4 regions of the Streptomyces sp. NPDC048171 genome follow, and region 2 is predicted to be linked to each of the others. Evidence: riboswitches for the same ligand, from Rfam matches in the RefSeq annotation. Region 2 holds a riboswitch; each other region holds the start of a gene.

Region 1 (4,871 bases), on a different contig from region 2:
TGCTCCCGCCGCAGATCGGCGATCTCGGCGCGCTGGGCGACGTACTGCCGTATCGGATAGGCGAGCGCCACGACGAGCGAGCAGAGCACCATCGCGAGCAGCGCGGCCCGGCCGGTCAGCCGGGAGCGACGGGCCTGGCGCTTGGTCTGCGAGCGGTAGACCCGGGCCGCGGTCTGTTCCCCGATGATCCGGATCCTGGTCGCGGTGGAGAAACGGTCCCGGTCCTTCACCGCCATGTCTGTCCCCGCTTCCCGTCCACACGTGCGTACGTCCCCGCACACGGTACGGGACCGAGTACGGGGACGTACGTACGACGCTGCTTACGACGGCGGCGCTCAGCCCTTGAAGCGCGGGAAGGCGCTACGGCCGGCGTACACCGCGGCGTCGTCGAGGATCTCCTCGATGCGCAGCAGCTGGTTGTACTTGGCGACGCGCTCGGAGCGGGCCGGGGCGCCGGTCTTGATCTGGCCGCAGTTGGTGGCGACGGCCAGGTCGGCGATGGTGACGTCCTCGGTCTCGCCGGAGCGGTGGGACATCATGCACTTGAAGCCGTTGCGCTGGGCCAGCTCGACGGCGTCCAGGGTCTCGGTCAGCGAACCGATCTGGTTGACCTTGACCAGTAGGGCGTTGGCCGAGTTCTCCTCGATGCCGCGGGCCAGGCGCTCCGGGTTGGTGACGAACAGGTCGTCGCCGACGAGCTGCACCTTGTCGCCGAGCTTGGCGGTGATGGTGTTCCAGCCGTCCCAGTCGTCCTCGAACAGCGGGTCCTCGATGGAGACCAGCGGGTACGCCTCGACCAGCTCGGCGTAGTACTCGGTCATCTCGGCGGCGGTGCGGTTCTTGCCCTCGAAGGCGTAGGAGCCGTCCTTGTAGAACTCGGACGCGGCGACGTCGAGCGCGAGGGCGATCTGCTCGCCGGGCGTGTAGCCGGCCTCCTTGATCGCCTCCAGGATGAGGTCGAGGGCCTCGCGGTTGGAGCCGAGGTTCGGGGCGAAGCCGCCCTCGTCGCCGAGGCCGGTGGCCAGGCCCTTGCTCTTCAGGACCTTCTTCAGCGTGTGGTAGACCTCGGCGCCCCAGCGCAGGGCCTCGGAGAAGGACTCCGCGCCGATCGGGGCGATCATGAACTCCTGGATGTCCACGTTGGAGTCGGCGTGCGAGCCGCCGTTCAGGATGTTCATCATCGGCACCGGCAGCAGGTGCGCGTTGGGGCCGCCCAGGTAGCGGAAGAGCGGCAGGTCGCTGGCCTCGGAGGCGGCGTGGGCGACGGCGAGGGAGACGCCGAGGATGGCGTTGGCGCCGAGCGAGCCCTTGTTGTCGGTGGCGTCCAGGTCGAACATCGCCTGGTCGATCAGGCGCTGCTCGGTGGCGTCGTAGCCGACGAGCTCCGGGCCGATCTGCTCGATGACGGCGAGGACGGCCTTCTCGACGCCCTTGCCGAGGTAACGGCCCGGGTCGCCGTCACGGAGTTCGATGGCCTCGAAGGCACCGGTGGAGGCGCCGGACGGAACGGCGGCACGACCCGTGCTGCCGTCGTCGAGGCCGACCTCGACCTCGACCGTGGGGTTGCCTCGGGAGTCCAGGATTTCCCGGGCTACGACGACGTCGATGGACGGCACGAGCATCTCCTTCTTCAATGTGACGCTTCGGTGTGACGCGCGGCTCCGCAGGACCGCGTCGGCTCTGCGGGACCGAGCCTAACCGGCTCCGGGCGATCGGCCAGCCGATCGCCCACCCGCTGGACAGAACCGAGAGTAAATTGTTTCCGAACGGAACAAAGCGGATTTCGAAAATGGGCCCGCCCCGGTGCGTACGGGGAACACACACCGGGGCGGGAGTCGCGGCAGGCGCCGCTTACTTCAGGTGCAGCTGCTGACCCGGGAAGATCAGGTCGGCCTCGTCGACGATGTCGTCGTTCAGCTTGAACAGCTTCTCCCAGCCGCCCTTGACCTCGTGCTCCTGGGCGATGGAGCTGAGGGTGTCACCCTTGACGACCTTGTACTCGCCGTCACCCTTCTCGACCTTCTTGCCGGTGGGGGTGGTGACCGTCTTCTTCTCGGCCTTCTTCTCGGCCTTCGGCTCGGCGGCCGGGCGCTCGTCGGAGCGGGACGCCTTCTGCTCGGTGGAGCGGTCGGCGGTGGAGCCGCTGTCCTGGCTCTCGCCGGAGCCGCCACCGGTGTTCGCGGCGTTCGAGAGGCCGGTGCCGCAGACCGGCCAGGCACCCTTGCCCTGGCCCGCGAGCACCTTCTCGGCGATCTCGATCTGCTGCGCCTTGCTGGCCTGGTCGGCGGTGGCGGCGTACTGGGTACCGCCGTAGCCGGCCCAGGTGGAGGCGGAGAACTGGAGGCCGCCGTAGTAGCCGTTGCCGGTGTTGATGGACCAGTTGCCACCGGACTCGCACTGGGCGACGGCGTCCCACTCGGAGGTGGTGGCGGCGGAGGCGTTGCCGGCCGCCATCAGCGGGGCGGCGACGGCGGCACCGGTCACGCCGGCGACGGCGATGACGCGAGTGGCCTTGGACGGACGACGGTGCTTGCCCTTGCCGGAAAACAGCATGGTTGATCCCCTCACCGACGCCTGCGAGGTGAGCTGTCGGGTTCGGGCCGGTTGAGTTGCCCGGCCGGGTTCCTCGCGGAACTCGGCTCCACCCCTAGCCGCTCCGGCAGAACTGCCCGGTGCGGCACTTACCTTGGGTCCCCCGCTCCTGCCTTCGGCGCTTTTACGCGACGACTGTTCCCGTACGGCCGCTGGCAGGATTCGGCGTTGCGGCTGTCGGGGCCCGCGGTGGCGAGCGGTCATGACCGTAGACACGCGCTCCGCGGATTTTCAAAGACGATCACGGCTTCTGAGACCTATCTCTCACGAGATCCAAAACGGACATAGGGTCTCTAACCATGACGCGAACTCCCCCTACTTTTCGCCCGATTCGCCCGTGACCGTGAGCGTCTGACCGGGCAGGATGCGGTCGGGGTCCTGACCGACGACCCGCTCGTTGCCGGAGTAGAGCGCACGCCATCCGCCGTCGACGCCAAGGGAGTCGGCGATGGCCCAGAGACTGTCGCCGGAGCGGACGATGTACGAGTCGTCACCGGCGTCCCCCGACCCTCCGTCACGCGAGGCGTGCCGGCCCGAGGTGCTGTCGGTGAGCCCCTTCCAGCGCCCGCCCTCGTCCGCGCTGTCGCCGCGGTGCTTGCCGGAGCCGGACGAGCGGTCGGCGGCCTCCGGATCGGCGGTGGCGCGGCGGTCGCTTTCGGACGATGTGCCCGTCTTGGCGGATTGCTTCTTGCCGTCGGACGAGTCGTCAGGGGACTCCGACCCGGAGGACGGAGAAGACGAAGGGGACGAAGCGGACGCGCCGGGTGTGGGCTCGGTCTCCTTCTCCGAACCCGACGGCGACGACGCGTCGGACGACTCGGATGATTCGGACGACTCGGGCGAGTCCGACGCCTTGGGCGAACCCGTCGGCTCGGGCGTCTTGGACCCGGCGGGGTCGGGGGTGTCCGACGTCTTCGGGGCCTGCGAACCCTCCGACGCGCCGTCACCGGTCGGCGCGGTGGCGCCCGGGGGGTTGCCCAGACCCGCGAGCAGTCCGCAGGTCGGCCAGGCGGCGATGCCCTGGTCCGCGTACAGCTTCTCGGCGATTCTTATCTGCTGGGAGCGACTGGCCTGGTCGGCGCTGGCCGCGTACTCCAGGCCGCCGTACCGCTCCCACGCCTCCTGGGGGAGCTGGAGGCCGCCGTAGTAGCCGTTGCCGGCGTTCTGGCTCCAGGCGCCGCCGGTCTCGCACTCGGCGATCTGGTCCCAGTTCGCCCCGGCCGCGTGGGCGCCGGTGGCGCCGAGCAGCGGGATGGCGATGGCGGAGCCGGTCACTCCGGCGGCGACGACCAGTGCGGGAGCCTGGCGGGGGCGGCGGTGACGACCGTTCCCGGAGAGCATGCGACGACCTTTCACAGACGACGGGGACCGTGCGGCGGATGATGCTCGTCGCCACACTGATTCGTGAACGTATAGGCAGATGATCGCTTGTCACAAGTTCATGCCGCGCGGATCACGTGAAGATCACAGAGTTGAGGGCGTGTCATGTTTACCTTGACGACGCACCGTTGCCGAGTCCTGACGCAGTCGGCGTGAACGAGACGGGCAAAGTGCGCAGACCTCGCATGATGAGCCCGCCGCGCCAGCGCAGTTCGGCCGGGTCGGCGTCGAGGCGCAGATCGGGGAGGCGGGTGAGGAGCGTGGCGAGCGCGGTCTGCCCCTCGAGCCGGGCGAGCGGGGCGCCGAGGCAGTAGTGGATGCCGTGGCCGTACCCGAGGTGCTGGCTGTCGCGTCGGGCCAGGTCCAGGGTGTCCGGGTCGGTGAAGCGCTCCGGGTCCCGGTCGGCGGCGGCCAGGACGACGAGCACGGGGTCGCCCGCGGCGATCCGCTCTCCGCCGAGATCGAGCGGCTCGGTGGCGAAGCGCCAGGTGGCCAGCTCCACCGGTCCGTCGTAGCGCAGCAGTTCCTCGACGCCGGTCTCCAGCAGGCCCCGTTCACCGGCGGCGAGGGAGGACTGGAGGCGGGCGCGCTGCTCGGGGTGGGTGAGCAGGGCATAGGTCCCGTTGCCGATCAAATTGACCGTGGTCTCGAAACCCGCGAACAGGAGGATGAACGCCATCGCCGCGGCCTCGTTCTCGGTGAGGTGCTCGCCGTGGTCGGAGGCGCGGATGAGACCCGAGATGAGGTCCTCGCCGGGGCCGGGCTCGGGCGGCAGCGCGGCGCGTTTGCGGTGGATGAGGTCGGCGAGGTAACCCCGCATCTTCTTGACCGACCGTGCGACACCGCCGCGGGGGCCTCCGCCGTGACGGATCATCATGCCCGCCCAGTCCCGGAAGTCG
Region 2 (4,871 bases):
TCCGCCCAATGATCCACCCAGTGATTCCACCAAGGATTCCGCGATCGAAGGGACGTACATGCCCATGGGTCACACGGCCACAGCCCAGGCAGACTCCGGCGGCCTGACAGCGACCGAGCACCGCCTGGCCAACGGCCTGCGCGTGGTGCTCTCCGAGGACCACCTGACCCCGGTCGCTGCGGTCTGCCTCTGGTACGACGTCGGTTCCCGCCACGAGGTCAAGGGACGTACCGGCCTGGCTCACCTCTTCGAGCACCTCATGTTCCAGGGCTCCGCCCAGGTCAAGGGCAACGGCCACTTCGAGCTGGTGCAGGGCGCCGGCGGCTCGCTCAACGGCACCACCAGCTTCGAGCGGACCAACTACTTCGAGACCATGCCCGCCCACCAGCTGGAGCTCGCCCTCTGGCTGGAGGCCGACCGCATGGGCTCCCTGCTGTCCGCCCTGGACGAAGAGTCGATGGAGAACCAGCGGGACGTCGTCAAGAACGAGCGCCGCCAGCGCTACGACAACGTCCCCTACGGCACGGCCTTCGAGAAGCTGACCGCCCTCGCCTACCCGGAGTGCCACCCCTACCACCACACGCCGATCGGCTCCATGGCCGACCTGGACGCGGCCACCCTGGAGGACGCCCGCGCGTTCTTCCGCACGTACTACGCGCCGAACAACGCGGTGCTGTCGGTCGTCGGCGACATCGACCCCGAGCAGACGCTGGCCTGGATCGAGAAGTACTTCGGTTCCATCGCCTCGCACGACGGCAAGCAGGCCCCCCGGGACGGCTCCCTGCCCGACGTCATGGGCGGCCAGCTGCGCGAGGTCGTCGAGGAGGAGGTCCCGGCCCGCGCCCTGATGGCGGCCTACCGCCTCCCGGAGGACGGCACGCGCGCGAGCGACGCGGCCGACCTGGCGCTCACCGTCCTGGGCGGCGGCGAGTCGTCCCGCCTCTACAACCGGCTGGTGCGGCGCGACCGCACGGCCGTCGCCGCCGGGTTCGGCCTGCTGCGGCTCGCCGGGGCGCCCTCCCTGGGGTGGCTGGACGTGAAGACGTCCGGTGACGTCGAGGTGCCGGTCATCGAGGCCGCCATCGACGAGGAGCTGGCCCGGTTCGCCGAGGAGGGCCCCACCGCCGAGGAGATGGAGCGCGCCCAGGCCCAGCTGGAGCGCGAGTGGCTGGACCGGCTGGGCACGGTCGCCGGCCGCGCCGACGAACTGTGCCGGTACGCGGTGCTGTTCGGCGATCCGCAGCTCGCCCTCACCGCCGTGCAGCGGGTGCTCGAGGTGACGGCGGCGGAGGTCCAGGAGGTCGCCAAGGCCCGCCTGCGCCCCGACAACCGCGCGGTGCTCGTCTACGAGCCGACCGCCCCCACCGACGAGAACACCGCCGAGAACGACGCCACCGACGAGAACGAGGAGGCGGCCAAGTGACCGACCTCGCCACCATGGACTTCCACGCCCAGCCGCAGGCCGGCGAGCCCAAGCCGTGGGCGTTCCCCGCGCCCGGCCGCGGCAGCCTCGACAACGGGCTGACGGTACTGCGCTGCCACCGCCCCGGCCAGCAGGTCGTCGCCGTCGAGGTGCTCCTCGACGCGCCCCTGGACGCCGAGCCGGCCGGTCTCGACGGTGTCGCCACGATCATGGCGCGCGCCTTCTCCGAGGGCACCGACAAGCACTCCGCCGAGGAGTTCGCCGCCGAGCTGGAGCGCTGCGGTGCCACCCTCGACGCGCACGCCGACCACCCCGGCGTCCGGCTCAGCCTGGAGGTGCCCGCCTCGCGCCTCGCCAAGGCGCTCGGCCTCGTCGCCGACGCCCTGAGGGCACCCGCCTTCGCGGACAGCGAGGTCGAACGGCTGGTCCGCAACCGCCTCGACGAGATCCCGCACGAGCTGGCCAGCCCGGCCCGCCGCGCGGCCAAGGAGCTCTCCAAGGAGCTGTTCCCGGCCGGGAGCCGCATGTCGCGCCCGCGCCAGGGCACCGAGGAGACGGTCGAGGCCATCGACTCCGGCTCCGTACGCGCCTTCTACGAGAGGCACGTCCGCCCCGCCACGGCCACCGCCGTGGTCGTCGGCGACCTCACCGGCCTCGACCTGGACGCGCTGCTGGGCGAGACCCTGGGCGCGTGGACCGGCGCCGCCGCCGAACCCCGTCCCGTGCCGCCGGTGACCGCCGACGACCGGGGCCGCGTCGTCATCGTGGACCGGCCCGGCGCCGTCCAGACGCAGCTGCTGATCGGCCGCACCGGATCCGACCGGCACGACCGCGTGTGGCCCGCACAGGTGCTCGGCACCTACTGCCTCGGCGGCACCCTCACCTCCCGCCTGGACCGCGTCCTGCGCGAGGAGAAGGGCTACACCTACGGCGTTCGGGCGTTCGGGCAGGTGCTGCGGTCCGCGCCGGACGGCACCGGCGCCGCCATGCTCGCCATCAGCGGCTCCGTCGACACGCCGAACACCGGCCCCGCCCTGGAGGACCTGTGGACGGTGCTGCGCAAGCTCGCCGCGGAGGGGCTCACCGACCCCGAGCGCGACGTGGCCGTGCAGAACCTGGTGGGCGTGGCGCCGCTGAAGTACGAGACGGCCGCGGCCGTGGCGAGCACCCTGGCCGACCAGGTCGAGCAGCACCTGCCCGACGACTACCAGGCGACGCTCTACCGTCAACTGGCCGCCACGGGCACGGTGGAGGCCACGGCGGCGGTCGTGAACGCCTTCCCGGTCGACCGCCTGGTGACCGTCCTCGTCGGTGACGCAGCGCAGATCAAGGAGCCCGTCGAGGCCCTCGGCATCGGTGAAGTCACCGTGGTGGCGGCCGAGTAGGGCACGCGCGGAGAGCGGCCCCGGTGACCGGAGTGTCACCGGGGCCGCCGTTTGTCCGAATTGAGGGAGAGGCTGCCCGTCTGCCCTGTGGCATGCGCTACAAAAACGCTGTTGCGTTTGAGGATTGAACACAGCCGCGTTTAGCGTCATCCGGGCTGTTCGTCAGGCAGTGCGCCGCACCCGCGGCACCGGACAGTCATCGCCGAGTCCCCGTACGGCGCGAGCCAGGGGAGCCGGGGACCCACCGTAGTCCCTGGGGTGAATCGGACGCCCGCGCGTGCAGCGAGGGGGTCCGTAGGAGACCTTCCTGCTCCGAACCCGTCAGCTAACCCGGTAGGCGAGAGGGAAGGAAAGGACCAGCCTCTACATGGCGTTCACGCGCGCCACCGGGAAGCACCGGCGTCCCAGCAGGATGCATCGCAGTACCGCCCGCGCGGCGGGTGTCGCGGCCCTCGCCACCACCGGCGTCGTCGGCACCCTCGCGGCTCCGGCGCTCGCCGCCGAGCCCGAGGTGGAGCGGAGCGGACTCACCCCGGTCATCACCATCGGCGACTCCCTGGCCGAGGAGATCGACGCCCAGGCTCTCGCACAGCGGCAGGCCGCCGCGGACGCCGCGGCCCGTGAGGCGGCCCAGGAGGCCGCGCGCGAGCGGGCCGCCGAAGCGGCCAAGGAGGCACGCGAGGCCAAGGAGCGCGCCGCGCGGGAGGCCGAGCGCAAGCGTCTCAACACGTTCGTCCCGCCGATCACCTCGTCCTACGTCTCCACCGCGTACCAGGCCGGCAGTTCCCTGTGGTCCTCCGGCAGCCACACCGGCATCGACTTCCACGCCTCCAGCGGTACGACCGTGCACGCGGTCGGCGTCGGCACCGTCGTCGAGGCCGGCTGGGGCGGGGCGTACGGCAACCAGGTCGTGATCAAGATGCACGACGGCACGTACACGCAGTACGGGCACCTGTCGTCCGTCGGCGTCTCCGTCGGCCAGTCGGTCGACCCCGGCCAGCAGATCGGCCTCTCCGGCGCCACCGGCAACGTCACCGGACCCCACCTGCACTTCGAGGCCCGTACGAGCCCCGAGTACGGCTCGGACATGGACCCCGTCGCCTACCTCCGCTCCCACGGCGTGAACGTCTGACGGCGGACCCCGCGACACCACCCGAAAGCCCCGGCCGTGTGAGCCGGGGCTTTTGGTTTTCGCCGGCGCGCGGCCGCCCGCCGTAGGCCAAAAAACATCCATGAAATCCGCTCCGCCGTCGGAATATCCGCTTGATTGGCCTAGAGTCGCTGGAAACGTCAACCGTCGACGTTTCACGGGGATTAAGGCGGAGGTCGGTCATGCGTATTCCGGCGCATTCGGTGTGCACCGCGATCCGGGACGACATCGTCGCCGGCGTCCACGTGCGCGGGGGCCGGCTCACCGAGGAACTCCTCGCCCGTCGCTACGGCGTCTCCCGCGTCCCCGTCCGCGAGGCCCTGCGCACGCTGGAGGCCGAGGGCTTCGTGGTGACCCGGCGGCACGCGGGCGCGTGCGTCGCGGAACCGACCGAACAGGAGGCCGCCGACCTGCTGGAGACCCGTACGCTCCTGGAGCCCCTCGGCGCCGCCCGGGCCGCCCGCCGACGGACCGACGCCCACCTCAAGGTGCTGCGCGGCCTGGTCCGCCTGGGGCAGGAACGCGCCAGGCAGGGCAGTGGCGAGGATCTGCGCTCCCTGGGCGGCTGGTTCCACGAGACCCTGGCCCAGGCCGCCGGCAGCCCCTCCCTGACGGCGCTGCTGACCCAGCTGCGCCACAAGATCGCCTGGATGTACGACGTGGAGGCGCCGGTCGGCCCGGTGGAGTACTGGGCCGAGCACGGCGCGATCCTCGACGCGGTGGCCCGGGGCGACGGCGACCGCGCGCGGTCGCTCATGGCGCTGCACGCCGAGCGGTCGGCACCGGGGCACCGCCTTCGATTCGCCTCCGGCGGCGGCAGGACGGAGCGTGTGAGGAACTCGCAACGTCCCGTAAACACGGCAAGCCTGCGGCATTAACACGGGTCCCGTATACAAAGAGGAGGAAATTCGGA
Region 3 (4,871 bases), on a different contig from region 2:
TCCCGGGTGGCGACCACGACACCGGCGGACGGTGGCGCGGGCCACGGCTCGGGCGGCGCTCCCCGGGGCAGCTCCCGCGCGAGCCCGGCCAGCACCCGCGTGGGGTCCGCGCCCCCGGGGACGTGGCCGAGCAGCGTGCCCACGGGCAGGCCGGCCCGTCTGACCAGCACGAACACCGCGCCGGACGACACCGGCGGGCTCCCCGGGCCCGGCCGCAGCACCGCCGCCTCCGCCTCGTCCTCCGCGCCGGTGCCGTCGCCGAGGTCCAGCTCGGCGACCTGCACCGCCCCGATGCGCAGGAAGGCGTCGATCTCCCGTCGTGTCTCCCGCAATGTCTTCTGCCGCGCACGCCGCACACCGGCCATGCGCCCACCCCCTCGTGGTTGACCTCGTCAGGACCTGCGCAGCCGGGCCGCGCCCCTCAACGTCCGTACCGCGAGCGACGCCAGCCGCGGGCGGTCGCGCACGAAGCCGTGCGCGCGGCGGGCCGGTTCGCGGCCGAGCCAGTGCAGGGCGGTGCCCGCCCCCGGTCGCGTCGCCGCCCCCTCGTACACCGGCAGTTCCCCGGTCTTCAGCGAGTCCTTGTACTCCGCCGGGCCCCGCCCCAGGTCCAGCAGCCCTATGCCCTCGGCGGCCGCGGCCTCCGCCATCCGCAGGTGCAGGACGAGGCCCGGCGAGTACTTGGCGAAGTCCGGGTCGTACGCCGGGAACCAGCACGCCAGGACCGTCGCCGAACGCAGCCCGAAGTGGGCGGCGACCGGCCGGCCGCCCGCGTAGAGCACGGACAGGGTGCCCGTGCACTCCGGCGCGCGCGTCCGGGCGAGCCTGCCGACGAGCCGGCTGATCCACTCCCGCGCGAACCGGTCCCGGCGTCCCGTCCTGCGGTACTGCGCCGACTTCCACTCCATGAGCGTGCGCAGCGCGGCCGGCTCGCGTTCGTCGAAGACGAAGCGCACGTCGCCGGCCTGGCGGCCCAGCCTGCGCTCCTTGGCGAGGGTGGTCTTCAGGAACTTCGGCGACTGGGTGCGCAGGACGTTCTCGTACGCCTCGTAGCCCTTCTCCACGTCGATGACGTAGGTGGTGTGCTCCTCGGCGGCGTACGGCACGAACAGCCCCTGCTCGGCCTCCAGGTTGTCGAAGGCGAGGCTCGACAGGGAGCAGGCCCGCAGCAGTCGGCGGGGATCCGGGGCGAGGCCCCGGCGCAGGACCGCGCCCTGGCAGTCCGACACCCCCAGCCCGATCGCCCGGCCCTGGCCCAGCGGCCCGCGTTCGTGCGGCAGGAATCCGGCCGCCTCACCGCCGTCGTACAGCACCGCCACCCGCGCCCGCGGCCGTACCCGGCCCACGGCGTCGGTGAACTCCGGTTCCATGAACGGGTTGCGCGGCGCCGTCGACTTGGCGCGCATTTCCCGCCAGAGCTCCCGTTCCCCCTCGCCCAGCTCCTGTGGCCTGAGCACACGTACGCGTCCGCTGTTCAACCCGACCCCCCGATCAAGTCCCCCCTGGACAACAGGAAGGTACCCCGGGGGCCGCCCCGGGGGTAGGTAGCAGACCATGTTGTTGCCAACCGGTGCACAGGCCCTTAACCGGCTTTAGCCGATGATGTGTCAGGTTTCGGACATGTTCGTGCGTCGTCGTGCGCGTTCGAACGTACTCGCCGCGTCCTCGTTCGGAACCGGTCGCGGGTGAGTCGGACCGGTGTCGCGTCCGTATTCTCTGATCATGGACCGCACCGCATACTCACTCGTCGCCACCGACCTCGACGGCACGCTGCTCCGCGGCGACGACACCGTCTCCGAACGGTCGCTGGCCGCGCTGGCGCGGGTGGCCCGGGCGGGTGCGCGGCATCTGGTGGTGACGGGGCGCCCGGCACCCCGGGTGCGGCCCCTGCTCGACCGCCTCGGGTGCACGGGGCTCGCGGTGTGCGGGCAGGGCGCGCAGGTGTACGACGCCGGCGCGCACCGGATGCCGTGGTCGGTGACCCTGGACCGGGAGCTGGCGGAGACGGCGCTCGGCAAGATCGAGGCCGAGGTGGGCCAGGTGTACGCCGCGGTCGACCAGGACGGCGTCGACGGCCTGACCCTCATCGAGCCCGGGTACCTGATGCCCCACCCCACGCTGCCCGCGGTGCGGGTGGAGCGGCGCGACCAGCTGTGGCGCACCCCGATCAGCAAGGTGCTGCTGCGCCACCCCGACCTGAGCGACGACGAGTTGGCGTCGACCGCGCGCGCGGTGGTCGGCTCCCTCGCGACGGTCACCATGTCGGGGCCCGGCACGGTGGAGCTGCAGCCGTGCGGCATCACCAAGGCGACCGGCCTGGCGCTGGCCGCAGAGCGACTGGGAGTGGGCCGGCGGCGCACGATCGCCTTCGGCGACATGCCCAACGACATCCCGATGTTCGACTGGGCGGCGCACGGCGTCGCCATGGCCGGTGCCCACCCCGAACTCAAGGCGGTGGCCGACGAGGTCACGACGACGAACGAGGACGACGGCGTGGCCGTCGTCCTCGAACGGGTCTTCTGAATGTCGCGGTGCGGCTCAGTACGCGCCGAAGACGTTGTCCATCGAGCCGTACCGGTCGGCCGCGTAGTTGCAGGCCGCGGTGATGTTGGCGACCGGGTCGTACGGGTCCCAGGAGGTGCCCTCGACGTGGTACGCCTGGAAGGTCGGGTCGATCACCTGGAGCAGGCCCTTGGACGGGGTGCCGTTGATGGCGTTGATGTCCCAGTTGTTGATGGCGAGCGGGTTGCCGGACGACTCCCGCATGATGTTGCGGTGAATGCCCTCGTACGAGCCGGGGATGCCGTGCTGCGCCATGACGTCGAGCGACTCGCGGATCCAGCCGTCGAGGTTGTCCGGGTAGGCGGTCGCCGCCGTGGCGGCCGTCTTGGTGGCGGCCGGGGCGGCCGGGGTGGCCGCGGACGCGCCGGTGGCGCCGATGAGCGGCAGGGCGAGCACCGCGGCACCGGTGCCGGCCAGGGCGAGCTTGCGGGCGATCCGGGTGGTCCGGGCGTGACGGTTCTGACCGTTGGCAGACATCTGTGTCCCTCTCCTGACGCCTGCGAGGTGAGCTGTCGGGTTCGGGCGGGGAGGTGCCCGGCCGCGCCCTGACGGGTACGGCTTCACCCCGAGCCGCTCCGGTGGTGACCGGTGCGGCGACTTACCTGGGTCCCCCGCTCCTGCCGGCGAGTGAGTTGAGTGGATGACTGTGCGTACGGGCGATGGCAGGATTCGGCGTCCGCCCGACAGGCCGGGAACGTATGCGAGAGCACATGTCCGAAACAAGTGCAGGAATCACCCAACGTCCTGTTGACCTTGGTCTGAGGTGTTTGAGGCTCTTGATCCTTTGCGGTTGCCAAGTCTCAACTGGCTTGCGGGGCAAAGGGAGGGCACAGGTTGCGGCGGGGTTGCCCGAGAGGGCTCCGGAGTGAGCCAACTCACGGGCCTCAACAAGCGCGGCAAAACGGGCATTAGTCCCAACTATGCCCCAACCGGCCCTCAATGCAGAGCGCTTCGCCCTTCCGGTGTTTTCGTGTGCCGGGCGGGCATCCGTTCGGGGCCGGGGAGGCGATATTGAAATCGGCCAATATGTGCTCATATCGACTGATCAAAAACATACCGCTCATGATCCGATACAGCCCGGCCTGTAGCGGTGGGCGCTAGCGGTGATCGAAAGGTGACCGGATACGCTGACTCGAGTGGTGGCAGCGACCTATCGACAAACCAGGTAATCGCCAGTAGACACCAGCAGACAGGAGACCCCTCGTGACCGTCGTCGGGCCGTTCGGGCTGAGCGTGCGGGACCAGGCTCTGGAAGCCGATGTCCAGGCCGGATTGGTCGCGGTCGAGGAAGGGTTGCTTGAGGCAACCAAGAGCGAGGTGCCCTTCATCACGGAGGCCGCCCAGCACCTGGTGCGGGCCGGCGGCAAGCGGTTCCGGCCGCTCCTCGTGATGCTCTCGGCCCAGTTCGGCGACCCCTACGCCCCCGGGATCGTGCCCTCGGCCGTGGTGGTGGAGCTGACCCACCTGGCCACGCTGTACCACGACGACGTGATGGACGAGGCCGCCGTGCGGCGCGGGGTCGCCAGCGCCAATGTCCGCTGGGACAACTCGGTCGCGGTCCTGACCGGCGACTTCCTGTTCGCCCGCGCCTCCCAGATCCTCGCCGACCTCGGGCCCGAAGCGGTCCGCGTGCAGGCCCTCGCGTTCGAGCGGCTGGTCACCGGCCAGATCCTGGAGACGGCCGGCCCGCAGGACGGCCGGGACCCCGTCGACCACTACCTGGACGTGCTGGGCGGCAAGACCGGCTCGCTGGTGGCCGTCTCCTGCCGGTTCGGCGCGATGATGTCGGGCGCCGACGAGACGGTGGTGGACGTACTCACCCAGTACGGCGAGCGGCTCGGCGTCGCCTTCCAGCTCGCGGACGACGTCCTGGACATCGCCTCCGACTCCCACGAGTCGGGCAAGACGCCCGGCACGGACCTGCGCGAGGGCATCCCCACCCTGCCGGTGCTCCGGCTGCGCGAGCGTGCGGCCCGGCTGGGCCTCGCCGAGGACATCGCGCTGAGCGAGCTGCTCGACTCCGACCTGAGCGACGACGCCCGGCACGCCGAGGCGCTGCGTCTGCTGCGCGCCCACCCCGCGCTGGAGCACGCCCGGCGGGACACCGTCCGCTATGCCAAGGAGGCCCGCGCGGCCCTGGCTCCGCTGCGGGAGTGCGAGGCGAAGGCCGCGCTGGTGGAACTGTGCGACGCCGTGGTGCACCGGGCCGGCTGAACCCCGCCCCGCCCGTGCGCCGCGCCACGGACGGGTGCCCTCCGCCGGCCGGCGGCGCACCCGTCCCCTACGGGGCGGGGGAGGAACCGCCCCTT
Region 4 (4,871 bases), on a different contig from region 2:
CCGGGAACTCCAGGCCCTTGGCGGTGTGCAGGGTCATGAGGGTGACGACGCCGTCGCCGTCCTCCTCGTCCGGGATCTGGTCGGAGTCGGCGACCAGGGCGACCTTCTCCAGGAAGTCGGCGAGGGTGCCGGCCTCCTCGCCCTCGGCCCGCTCCTGTTCGAACTCCAGGGCGACGGCCGCGAGTTCCTGGAGGTTCTCGATACGGGTCTCGTCCTGCGGGTCGGTGGAGGCCTGCAACTCGGCGAGGTAGCCGGTGCGTTCGAGAATGGCCTCGAGGACGGTCGCCGGTCCGGCGCCGGACTCGACGATGGTGCGCAGGTCCTCCATGAGCGTGTTGAACCGCTTGACGGCGTTGGCCGAGCGCGCCGCCATGCCGTACGCCTCGTCGACGCGCTTGAGTGCCTGCGGGAAGCTGATCTTCTCGCGCTGCGACAGGGCGTCGATCATCGCCTCGGCCCGGTCGCCGATGCCGCGCTTGGGGACGTTGAGGATCCGGCGCAGCGGCACCGAGTCCTCCGGGTTGGCCAGCACCCGCAGGTAGGCCAGGACGTCCCGGACCTCCTTGCGCTCGTAGAAGCGGACGCCGCCGACGACCTTGTAGGGCAGGCCGGTGCGGATGAAGACCTCTTCGAAGACACGGGACTGCGCGTTGGTGCGGTAGAAGACGGCGACGTCGCCGGCCTTGGCCTCGCCCGCGTCCGTGAGGCGGTCTATCTCGTCGGCGACGAACTGGGCCTCGTCGTGCTCGGTGTCGGCGACGTACCCGGTGATCTGGGCGCCGGCGCCCTGGTTGGTCCACAGGTTCTTGGGCCGGCGGGACTCATTGCGCTCGATGACCGCGTTGGCGGCGGTGAGGATGGTCTGGGTCGAGCGGTAGTTCTGCTCCAGGAGGATCGTCGTCGCGTTCGGGTAGTCCTCCTCGAACTGGAGGATGTTGCGGATGGTGGCGCCGCGGAAGGCGTAGATCGACTGGTCGGCGTCGCCCACCACACACAGCTCGGCGGGCGGGACCTCGGCCTCCGGCGGTACGTCGACGGGGTGCTCCGAGGCCCCGCCGACCAGCTCGCGCACCAGGGCGTACTGGGCGTGGTTGGTGTCCTGGTACTCGTCGACCATGACGTGCCGGAAGCGGCGGCGGTAGTGCTCGGCGACGTCCGGGAAGGCGCGGAGCAGGTTGACCGTCGTCATGATCAGGTCGTCGAAGTCGAGGGCGTTGGCCTCACGCAGCCGCGACTGGTACATCGCGTACGCCTGGGCGAGCGTCTTCTCGAAGCCTCCCCCAGACTCCGTCTGGGAGGTGCCCCCAGCCGCCTGGGCGGCGAAGTCCTCCTCGTCGATCAGCTCGTTCTTCAGGTTGCTGATCTTGGCGCTGAAGGACTTGGGCGGGAAGCGCTTGGGGTCCAGGTCGAGGTCGCGGCAGACCAGCGCCATGAGCCGCTTGGAGTCGGCGGCGTCGTAGATCGAGAAGGACGACGTGAAACCGAGCCGCTTCGACTCGCGGCGCAGGATGCGGACGCAGGCGCTGTGGAAGGTCATCACCCACATCGCGTTGGCGCGCGGGCCGACGAGCTGCTCGACGCGCTCCTTCATCTCGCCGGCGGCCTTGTTGGTGAAGGTGATCGCGAGGATCTGGCCCGGGTGGACGCCGCGCTCGGCCAGCAGGTGGGCGATGCGGTGGGTGAGCACGCGGGTCTTGCCGGAGCCGGCGCCGGCCACGATGAGCAGGGGGGAGCCGGAGTGCACCACGGCGGCGCGCTGATTGTCGTTCAGCCCGTCCAGGAGGGCGGCCGGGTCCAGGGCGGGGCGCGGGGCGCCGTCCCGGTAGTACCGGTCCCGCTCCGGGGGCGCGTCGAACTTCCCGCCGAACAGGTCGTGCGGGACCGGCTCCGGTCCGTGACCGTCCTCGGGCGGCGGCGGGGGTTCCTCCTCGTGACCCCGGGGGGTCTGGAGGCTCGCCAGGAAGCTGTCGTCAAAGAGGCTGCTCATCGCTCTCCGAGTCTAGGGCGCCCCACCGACAACCCGATGCCACCCCGGAGAATGTCCGGGACACCTCACACCGGTACGCCCTGCGACCTGCCGGAACACGGAGAGTGACACCCGTCGCCAAGGTCACGAAAATGTATCGGGCATATCACCCACCAACCTTCACAGCGGCCACACGAGTTGGCTACCGTGCGAGCAGGCCGAACGACCCCCTCCGGCGAACCTCGCCGGGCCGCGCGGCCTCCGCCGAGTCCGGCGTGCCCGCCACGGCGCCCGGAGCCGGGGACCCAACCGAGAACTTGGGGTGAATCGGCCGTACCGCCCTCCATGAGGACGGTCCGCCGTAGGGCAACCCTTCCGTGCCGCCCGAACCCGACAGCTAACCCGGTAGGCGGAGCACTTGGAAGGAGCGCCTCCTTGGCGTCGCACCGCAAGTCGCGCCCCACCGGATCACGCGTCGCGGGCATACGGACCCCGGCCCTCGCCACAGCGGCCCTCACCTCCGTCGCCCTGCTGTCCCAGACAGCGAACGCCACGCCGTCGGACGACGACAGGCCGAGCCTCGAAGAGGTCGAGAAGAAGGTCGACGACCTCTACCGCCAGGCGGGGTCGGCCACCGAGAAGTACAACGCGGCCAAGGAGAAGACCGCCAAGCAGCGCAAGAAGGTCGACACCCTCCTCGACGACGTCGCCCAGCGCACCCAGAAGCTCAACGACGCGCGCGAGGAACTGGGTTCCTTCGCGTCCGCGCAGTACCGCACGGGCACGGCGGTCCCGGAGACGGCGACCTTCCTGCTCGCGGACTCGCCGCAGGAGTACTTCGACCAGAACCAGCTGATGGGCCGGCTCACCGGCCGTCAGAAGACCGCGGTCGACGACTACGTCACGCAGCAGTCCGAGACGATGAAGAAGCGCCGGGAGGCCGCCGAGAGCCTGGAGACGCTCACCGGCTCCCAGCAGGACCTGAAGACGGCCAAGTCGACCGTCCAGAAGAAGCTCGCCACCGCGCGTGAACTGCTCTCGAAGCTGACCGCCGAGGAGAAGGCCCGGCTCGCGGCGATCGAGAAGAAGAAGCAGGAGGAGGCCGCCCGCAAGGCCGCGGAGCTGGCCGAGCAGCAGGCCCGGCAGCAGGCCGAGGAGCGCGAGCGGCGGGAGGAGGCCGCACAGCAGGAGAGCGGCGGAGGAAGTTCCTCCGGTTCCTCGGAGTCCGGCGGCAACAGCTCGTCGGGCTCCTCGACGCCGGACTCGTCGTACGGCACCAAGGCCGAGAAGGCGCTCGGCTTCGCCCGCGCCCAGATCGGCAAGCCGTACGTCTGGGGCGCCACCGGCCCCGGCTCCTACGACTGCTCCGGCCTCACCCAGGCCGCCTGGAAGGCCGCGGGGGTGACGCTGCCGCGCGTCACGTACGACCAGGTCAACGCCGGAACGACCGTCCCCGTCTCCCAGGCGCAACCCGGTGACCTCGTCTTCTTCTACGACGACCTCAGCCATGTCGGCCTCTACATCGGCAACGGCATGATGATCCACGCCCCGAAGCCGGGCGCGTACGTCCGCGAGGAGTCGATCTACTACGACGGCGAGTCGTCGATCCACAGCGTGGTGCGCCCGGCCTGACCGGCCCGGCTCTCTAGCATCGGGGACATGTCGTCAGGCACGTCGTCAGGCACTCTCCCCTCCCCCCTGCGCGCCTGGTGGGCGCAGCGTCCACCGGCGGCCGGGGCCGCGGTCATGGCGACCGGCATCCTGTCGGTCGCCATGCACCTGACGGGATACGAGGTCCTGTCCCGCATCGCCCTGTTCCTGGCCTGCGCCGCCTGGCTGGCCCTGGCGGCGAACTTCGTCTACCTGCTGCTGGTCGAGCGCCCGCAGTGGCTGACGCGGGCGGGGACACCGGGCGCGCTCACCGCGGTCGCCGCGACCACCGTGCTCGGCACCCGGTTCTCGCTGCTCGGCTGGACGGCCCTGGCCGCCGCGCTGCTGGCGCTGGCGGCACTGCTGTGGCCGGTGCTGCTCCTCCTGGTCGTGCGGCACTGGGGGCGCAGGATGCCGGGGGCGGTCTTCCTGGGGTGCGTGGCCACGGAGGGCCTGGCCGTGCTCGGCGCCACGCTGTCCGCGGTCACCTCGACGCCCTGGCTGGCGCACGCGGCGCTGGTGCCGTTCTGGCTGGGGATCGTGCTCTACCTGATCGCCCTGTTCCGCTTCGATCTGCGGCAGGTGGCCCTGGGCTCCGGTGACCACTGGGTGGCGGGCGGTGCGCTCGCCATCTCGGCCCTCGCAGGCGCCAAACTGATCGCGGCGGCCGGGACCGGCATGTACCTGTGGAACTCCGACGACAGCGCCGTGCTGCACGACGTGACCGTCTTCCTGCTCACCCTCGACCTCGCCTGGTACGTCGTCCTGCTGGTCGCCGAGTTCGTCTGGCCGCGGGTCCGCTACGACGTGCGGCGCTGGTCGACGGTCTTCCCGCTCGGCATGACGGCGGCGGCGACGCTCTCCGTGGCCGCCGCGATCGACGTCGCGTGGCTGGACGCACCCGGCCAGGTCCTGCTGTGGATCGCGGTGGCCGGGTGGCTGGCGGTCGCGGCGGGAGCGGTCGCGCAGGCCCGGACCGGGGTGCGGTCCGCGGGCGCGGGCGCCGTCACGTCCACAGCACCGCGATGAAGATGTTCGCGACGGTCAGCAGGCCCACGAGGCCGAACAGCGGCTTGTCGACCTTCTCGTCGTCGCGCTTCACGTAGACCAGGCCGAGGATCACGATCAGCAGGGCGAGCTTCACCCCGATCTTGACGTTGTCCACGGACTGGTCGTCGGCCTGGTTGAGGCCGACCAGGGCGACACCGGTGACCAGCATCGTCAGCGCGCCGTGCAGCATCGCGGGGATGAAGCG

The links. Region 2 has a riboswitch for cyclic di-AMP ahead of ACGF3J_RS11250 (M23 family metallopeptidase). Riboswitches for the same ligand answer to the same signal wherever they lie in the genome.
Region 1: it holds a riboswitch for cyclic di-AMP, as region 2 does, so the genes downstream of both, ACGF3J_RS14030 (transglycosylase family protein) here and ACGF3J_RS11250 (M23 family metallopeptidase) in region 2, are expected to answer to the same signal.
Region 3: it holds a riboswitch for cyclic di-AMP, as region 2 does, so the genes downstream of both, ACGF3J_RS18180 (transglycosylase SLT domain-containing protein) here and ACGF3J_RS11250 (M23 family metallopeptidase) in region 2, are expected to answer to the same signal.
Region 4: it holds a riboswitch for cyclic di-AMP, as region 2 does, so the genes downstream of both, ACGF3J_RS05200 (C40 family peptidase) here and ACGF3J_RS11250 (M23 family metallopeptidase) in region 2, are expected to answer to the same signal.

The regions. Positions count from the first base shown of each region.
Region 1 is NZ_JBIDAU010000004.1:525,182-530,052, reverse strand. Features, by position in the region: gene ACGF3J_RS14040 (septum formation initiator family protein) at 1-236, opposite strand, end outside; gene eno (phosphopyruvate hydratase) at 336-1,616, opposite strand; gene ACGF3J_RS14030 (transglycosylase family protein) at 1,852-2,553, opposite strand; cyclic di-AMP (ydaO/yuaA leader) riboswitch at 2,557-2,723, opposite strand; gene ACGF3J_RS14025 (transglycosylase family protein) at 2,908-3,933, opposite strand; gene ACGF3J_RS14020 (cytochrome P450) at 4,082-4,871, opposite strand, start outside.
Region 2 is NZ_JBIDAU010000003.1:565,395-570,265, reverse strand. Features, by position in the region: gene ACGF3J_RS11260 (M16 family metallopeptidase) at 59-1,423, shown strand; gene ACGF3J_RS11255 (M16 family metallopeptidase) at 1,420-2,808, shown strand; cyclic di-AMP (ydaO/yuaA leader) riboswitch at 2,999-3,163, shown strand; gene ACGF3J_RS11250 (M23 family metallopeptidase) at 3,176-3,940, shown strand; gene ACGF3J_RS11245 (GntR family transcriptional regulator) at 4,141-4,836, shown strand.
Region 3 is NZ_JBIDAU010000006.1:143,798-148,668, forward strand. Features, by position in the region: gene ACGF3J_RS18165 (glycosyltransferase) at 1-365, opposite strand, end outside; gene ACGF3J_RS18170 (GNAT family N-acetyltransferase) at 393-1,457, opposite strand; gene ACGF3J_RS18175 (HAD family hydrolase) at 1,723-2,523, shown strand; gene ACGF3J_RS18180 (transglycosylase SLT domain-containing protein) at 2,539-3,039, opposite strand; cyclic di-AMP (ydaO/yuaA leader) riboswitch at 3,043-3,198, opposite strand; gene ACGF3J_RS18185 (polyprenyl synthetase family protein) at 3,766-4,776, shown strand.
Region 4 is NZ_JBIDAU010000002.1:169,741-174,611, reverse strand. Features, by position in the region: gene pcrA (DNA helicase PcrA) at 1-1,987, opposite strand, end outside; cyclic di-AMP (ydaO/yuaA leader) riboswitch at 2,219-2,393, shown strand; gene ACGF3J_RS05200 (C40 family peptidase) at 2,402-3,598, shown strand; gene ACGF3J_RS05195 (tellurite resistance/C4-dicarboxylate transporter family protein) at 3,626-4,645, shown strand; gene ACGF3J_RS05190 (hypothetical protein) at 4,623-4,871, opposite strand, start outside.